DNA from 3 places in the Bacillus sp. AFS031507 genome. Region 3 is predicted to be linked to each of the others. Evidence: riboswitches for the same ligand, from Rfam matches in the RefSeq annotation. Region 3 holds a riboswitch; each other region holds the start of a gene.
What was found. A riboswitch is a leader RNA that binds a small molecule or an ion and turns the genes downstream of it on or off. The one in region 3 is predicted to bind lysine.
Positions count from the first base shown of each region.

Region 1 (2,276 bases), on a different contig from region 3:
AATTTCCTGCCGATAATACAGCTGTAAGAATAACAGCATTCATGATTGAAGCGGCGAAAGCGATGCCAGCCTTTTGAAAAACCAGCGTAAATGGACTAACGGTTATATCCCCATTTGCTAAATTCCCGTTTGTATATGGAATAAGCAGTCCGATTACTAGTATAGCCAATACATAGAATAATAAAATACGCCAGAAAACTTGTTTCACTGCACGAGGAATAGCTTTCTTTGGATCCTCCGTTTCACCAGCAGCAACACCTAAAAGCTCTGTTCCTTGGAAGGAGAAGCCTGCAGCCATAAAGATTCCCATCATGGACATAAAGCCGCCGTGGAATGGAGCATCACCAACAGTGAAGTTTTTGAAGCCGATTGCTTCATTACCCATGATGCCGAAGATCATTAAAGTACCAGTAACGATAAAAATAATAACTGTAACAACTTTAATTAAGGAAAACCAATATTCTGCTTCTCCGAATCCTTTAACAGAAAGATAGTTTAATAGAAACATAATTACTAAAAAGATGCCGCTCCAAATGAATGAAGGAATATGTGGAAACCAGAATTTCATAATCATTGTTACAGCAGCTAATTCGGCAGCAATCGTAATTGCCCAGTTATACCAATAGTTCCAGCCTAGGGCAAAACCAAGGGAAGGATCGACAAATTTGGTTGCATACGTACTAAAGCTTCCGGCAACTGGCATATAGGCACCCATTTCTGCTAAGCCCTGCATCAAAAAGTAAACCATAATACCAATAACAAGGTAGGAAAGGATTGCCCCGCCGGGTCCCGCACTATGGATAGCGCCACCGCTAGCTAGAAAAAGTCCAGTACCAATCGTCCCGCCAAGGGAAATCATTGTGAGGTGACGGGATTTTAAACTTCGTTTTAATTCGGTTGGATCCTGTTGTAGTGTTAAGTCACTAGTATATTCACTCTCTTTTAATACTCTTGCTGTTTGCATTGTCTTGACTCCTCTTTTTCTAATTTTTTCGAGAAGGAGTTTGGAATAAAAAAATGCCATCGAAGAAGTATCGATGGCATTGTAAATACCCCGCATCATACCTTCCGAAAGATAGCTCAACACGCTTAACTGGTAGGTTTAAGCGTGACAGTTCTGTTCCTATTTGGAGACAGCCCCAGCATGCTTTTTCAGAGATGAAAGCACACTTCGGCAGCTTTTCCTTTCAAACGGAGTCAAGGATGTCTCTCTCATCTCGTCCGCTTTACTGATAAAAACCGCGACCTCTACCTCATCGGTTTGATGAGGATTTATCATATAAAGTTAATATATTACTAAAGTATAAATATTATTATAGAATTGTCAATAATATATTATTCCAAAAATGAGAAGTCTTTATTCAATCAATTAGAATAAACAGATAATTGAGTTTCTTTTTAATAAATTATTTAATTTACTTTATAAGAGAGAATCGGTATTATTTTTAAATAGAATTAATTGCCTGTTTTTCATAGGAGGATTTTTACCATGCAGATTGTTGGAATGATTTCGGGATCTCTCATTGTTGTGGTTGCCTTTAACCTTTTCTTAATCCCTCATGAAGTGTTAAGCAGTGGATTGAGCGGAATTTCTATGATTTTAGGGATGATCTCGCCTGTTAATACAGGGGTGGCAAATTTCCTGCTGAATTTTCCGTTATTGATTATTGGTTATAAAATGTTAGGGAAAAGATTTATCGTGAATTCCATCTTTGCTGTAATAATTATATCAATTGGCCTTTATTTAATTCCCGTTCATGCCATTGCCGATGATAGAATTCTCTCCTCAATTTTCGGTGGTGCTTTAACCGGGTTAGGTGTCGGAATAGTTTTTCGCTGTTCTGGATCGACCGGGGGATTTGATATTATTGGCATGATTGTGGCGAGAAAAAGAGATTTTCCGATTGGTGTTTTACTTTCAGGCATGAATGCTGTCGTCATCTTGATCAGTGGATTTTTATTTGATTGGGATTCTGCTCTTTATACCTTGGTTTCCATTTTTGTTACAGGTAAAGTGGTGGATGCAATTTATACAGATCATGCTAAATTAACTTTAATGATCATTACAGATAAGGGCGAAGAAATGAGAGCTCATTTACTGACAAATTTGTATCGAGGTTTGACGATTATGGATGGGGTTGGCGGCTACTCAAATCACCAACGGAACGTGATGATAACGGTAATTTCCAGATACGAACTTAATGAAGTTAAAAACTTAATTACAGAAGTTGATCCATCAGCATTTGTCAATATTACCGAAACAATTGAAGTTATGG
Region 1 is NZ_NUOW01000003.1:500,575-502,850, forward strand. It holds gene COE25_RS06445 (amino acid permease) at 1-964, opposite strand, end outside; lysine riboswitch at 1,069-1,259, opposite strand; gene COE25_RS06450 (YitT family protein) at 1,490-2,276, shown strand, end outside.
Region 1: it holds a riboswitch for lysine, as region 3 does, so the genes downstream of both, COE25_RS06445 (amino acid permease) here and COE25_RS16715 (aspartate kinase) in region 3, are expected to answer to the same signal.

Region 2 (2,276 bases), on a different contig from region 3:
ATCATTCGTTCGCAAAGTAAAATCCTCCTTAACCCAAGTAAATAAGAATAGTATGCCCCTTTGGATTTACTTTATCGGAAGGAGAGAGGTAAAACTTTTGTCGACCACCAAAAAAAACTGCCACAAACCCTGTTTTATTGAGGTTTGTGGCAGCTTGTTTTTATCGGTGGATTAATTATATTAATACTTTAACATTGCTCGCTGGTAGAACACCTTGTAGTGCTCTTTGCTCTTCGGTGGTTAATGGGAGCAATGGCAGGCGAAGACCTCCAACGTTCACTCCATTCATATTCAATGCGGCTTTTACCGGTGCTGGGTTTGGTGCTGCAAATAATGCTTTCATAATCGGGAGAAGACGGCGATGGGCACTAGCTGCATTTTGGACATTCCCATTTTTAAAATGATTAATCATTTCTTGTATTTCATTACCAATGACATGGGAAGCAACGGAAACCACTCCAGCTCCACCAATGGCTAAAACCGGCAATGCTAAGCCATCATCACCACTATAAAGGGTAAAATCACTTGGTGCTTGGCTAATAATTTCAGCCATAGCATCTAAGTTACCGCTTGCTTCTTTTAAGGCGACAATATTTGGAATCTGTGAAAGTCGAACAATGGTCTCTACCGACAGGTTGACCACACTTCGGCCGGGGATATTATAAAGCATAATCGGTAATGGTGTAGATTCAGCAATCGCTTTGAAGTGCTGATACATGCCCTCTTGGGATGGTTTGTTGTAATAAGGAGCAACAAGCATAATCCCATCGACGCCTGTTTCTTCAGCCAGCTTTGTTAGGCTGATGGAAGCTCTCGTGTTATTGGAGCCAGTTCCAGCGATAACCGGAACTCTTCCATTGACAGCCTCGACAACAAATTTAAATAAAGCGACTTTTTCTTCCGTTGTTAATGTAGGAGATTCTCCGGTTGTACCAGCAACTACGATTCCATCGGTACCATTTTCAATTAAATAATCAACAAGTGTTCTAGTCGCGTTAAAATCTATTTCACCATTTTGATCAAATGGTGTAACCATAGCGGTTAAAACTTGGCCAAAATTCATCATTTCTCACCCTTTAATTAAAATTTTTTTTAAAATTTAGAGGTGGGTAAGGCCATTCATAATTTAACGCAAAAAAGCAACAACGAGGGTTCGCTGTTGCAGTAGAAACATAAAAAAAATAAGTTCCCGTGCGTAAGATAGCCCTCCATATAGTTTCCTATATGACAGTTCTGTATTTTTTCAATAGCAGAACCAGCTTCAAGACCAATGAGATTCATTGAAGCTTCGGCAAATTCCCCTTTTCACAATCATCATTGGACCTCATTATCCTCCTATTGTGTACTCATGGTCTTTGCGCCTCTATCCTCACTTCAAAAAACGTGAAGTAAGAAAATATTTAATTGATAGTAAATATATCAGAATATTCCCTTTGGTTCAAGGGCAATTGGAACTTTATTTTAAAATTCATACTATATTTCTGCCGTTTCTAAACTCAGTTTATCCTTTTCAACTTCTAAGGCAGATACAATATAAGCAAACCCGTTCATAACAAAATAAATAACATTAGATTGGACCCGTTCCTTTTCTCCCAAATAAGTATTTATGATAATACTGAAGGAAAAAAAGACAACAAATGATAATGCAATTTTATTAAAAATTATCATGTCTACCGACCCCTTTAATTAGGATTCTTATGCTTATCATATTTGCTATAAACCGGTTTTATGCGTGCCTTCGTTTGGCCGGTTACCTGAAGTCAATTAGGGTCGGGGGTTGGTCCAGTCATAATCGTCCTTCCTGAACGTTCTTTCTTGCCGTGTAAAAAATAGTAAAGAATTGAGGTTGCCAGAGCGACAATACCTAAGATGACATACAGGTTGCTAAAGCCGGTTAATGGAATAATAAATCCAAGGATATATGGACCGAATCCAAGTCCTGCATCAAGAAAGATAAAGAAAGTCGATGTCGCCAAACCCATCCGATGGGGAGGCGTTACTTTAACGGCCACTGCCTGGGTGCTTGACTGCATGTTACCGAAACCAAGGCCAATTAGAACACCTGCTAGCAATAAAGTAATGCTGATACTAGCTGAACTTAACAGAAACAAGCCGACTGCTAAGAGGACAAAGCCCGGATACATAATAAAGTTTGCACCCTTCAGGTCCATTAAGCGGCCTGTGATCGGGCGTGATATCAATACTGCGATAGAATAGACTAGGAAGAAGAAACTCGCCGTACTAACTAAGTCAATTTCGATCGCATAGAAGTTAAT
Region 2 is NZ_NUOW01000016.1:8,888-11,163, forward strand. It holds gene dapA (4-hydroxy-tetrahydrodipicolinate synthase) at 176-1,063, opposite strand; lysine riboswitch at 1,194-1,374, opposite strand; gene COE25_RS16915 (hypothetical protein) at 1,474-1,668, opposite strand; gene COE25_RS16920 (MFS transporter) at 1,761-2,276, opposite strand, start outside.
Region 2: it holds a riboswitch for lysine, as region 3 does, so the genes downstream of both, dapA (4-hydroxy-tetrahydrodipicolinate synthase) here and COE25_RS16715 (aspartate kinase) in region 3, are expected to answer to the same signal.

Region 3 (2,276 bases):
ACTTTGAATAATAATGTCAACATTCAGGTGATTTTCCGCTAGTGTTGAAAAGATGGTAGATAGACTTGTTAATGAATTCGCCAATCCTAATACTGTTACTTTTGTTATTTCGTCTTCAAATGCGACACCGCGGACTACTAAGTTTTGTTCCATTGCTGCTTCCTCCTCAATAACTGTTCCTTCTACTCTCTCCATGCTCGAGCGAACCTCAAGCCGAACCTGATAGTTTTTAGCAAATTCTACTGCTCTTGGATGGAGCACGCCAGCACCTAAATTAGCTAACTCTAGCATTTCATCGTACGATACAGATAATAATTTACGAGCATTCTTGATATATCTTGGATCCGTGGTGTAAACCCCAGTAACATCGGTATAAATATCGCATTTATCTGCCTTTAAGGCTGCCGCTAATGCCACAGCTGTCGTATCAGAACCACCACGACCGAGCGTCGTAATTGCGCCTTCTTCCGTGATTCCTTGGAATCCTGCCACAATGACAACCTTACCCGTTGCGAGCTCCGTTTCAATTGCAGACGTTTTAATATTCGAAATGCGGGCATTTCCATGGACAGGTTCTGTGATGATTCCTGCCTGCCAGCCTGTAAAAGAAACGGCATCAAGCCCTTGCTGATTTAAGGCCATTGACAATAACGCAATGGTTACCTGTTCTCCTGTTGATAACAGCATGTCCATTTCCCGCTTATTAGGCTGTGCGGAAATTTCTTTTGCTAATCCGACAAGTGTATCCGTTGATTTTCCCATCGCAGAAACAACAACGACTACATTGTTGCCACGGTCTGTCTCTTCTTTTACACAGGATGCTACATTTAGTATTCTTTCTACATTAGCAACGGAGGTTCCCCCGAATTTTTGTACAATAATCCCCATGATTGTTTTCTCCTTCTTTCTAGTAAACACGTGTAAATTTTTCCAAATAAAAAAGCAATGAGAAGAGCCTCTCATTGCTTTAGAACACGAAAAAATATTCTCGCACCTACAATGTAAGATAGCTCTCCAAGACATTCGTCCTGACAATCCGGCATTTATTCAATACAGGACCAGCAAAGAAAGAAATGAGATTTTCTTTACTTCGGCGAACATTCCCTTTCATGATCCGTCTTAGAAGCTCATCCTTCTCAGAACCATTACTCTTGAAGCTCGCACCTCTACCTTCACTTTAATACGTAAAAGTGATAGTAAATTAAATTTTCACTTATTATAGCATGTTCTATTTTTTCTTACAATCACTAGGATTGAAGTTTTTTAATTAATTCTTCGGCTACGTTCATAGGAATTCCGATATTTGTAAATTCCTCCATACTAGCCTCTTTCATTTTTTTCACAGAGCCAAATTGTTTTAGCAATAGCTTTTTCCTTTTCTCACCGATTCCAGGAATATCGTCGAGCAAGGATTGAAAGGCACTTTTTCCACGAAGCTGACGATGAAACGTAATGGCAAAGCGATGGACCTCATCTTGAATTCTTTGCAGTAAATAAAACTCCTGGCTGTTTCGGCCTAATGGAACAATTCCCAAAGGATTGCCGTACAGCAATTGGGAAGTTTTGTGTTTATCATCTTTGACGAGTCCCGATAGTGGAATATCCAATCCTAACTCATTTTCCAAAACATCTCTTACGGCTTCAACATGGCCTTTACCACCATCGATGATGATTAAATCTGGGAGGGGAAGTTCTTCTTTTAAGGCGCGTGAATACCTTCTTCTTGTCACTTCTCGCATGGATTCATAATCATCAGGTCCTTGAACGGTTTTAATCTTATATTTCCTGTATTCCCGATGATTTGCCTTTCCATCAATGAAAACGACCATGGCTGATACTGGGTCTGTCCCTTGGATGTTGGAGTTATCGAATGCTTCAATCCGGTGCGGCGTATAAATTCCCAGTAATTCACCCAAGTTCTCGACAGCCTTAATGGTGCGGTCTTCATCCTTCTCGATCAAGGAAAACTTTTCATTTAAGGCTATTTTTGCATTTTTGATCGCCAATTGGACAATATCCTTTTTCTGCCCCCGTTGTGGCTGGAGCACTTTTACTTCAAGTAGTTGTTCCGCCAGACTCAAATCGACTTCATCTTGAATCAGAATTTCCTTCGGCTTGAAGTGATTAGCTTTCGAATAAAATTGTCCGAGGAAAGTTAGTATTTCTTCCTCTGGTTCATTATAGAAGGGGAACATGGAGACGTCCCGCTCAATTAGTTTCCCTTGGCGGACAAAAAAGACTTGCACACACATCCAGCCTTTATCGACTGCATAACC
Region 3 is NZ_NUOW01000015.1:208,768-211,043, reverse strand. It holds gene COE25_RS16715 (aspartate kinase) at 1-888, opposite strand, end outside; lysine riboswitch at 1,000-1,177, opposite strand; gene uvrC (excinuclease ABC subunit UvrC) at 1,248-2,276, opposite strand, start outside.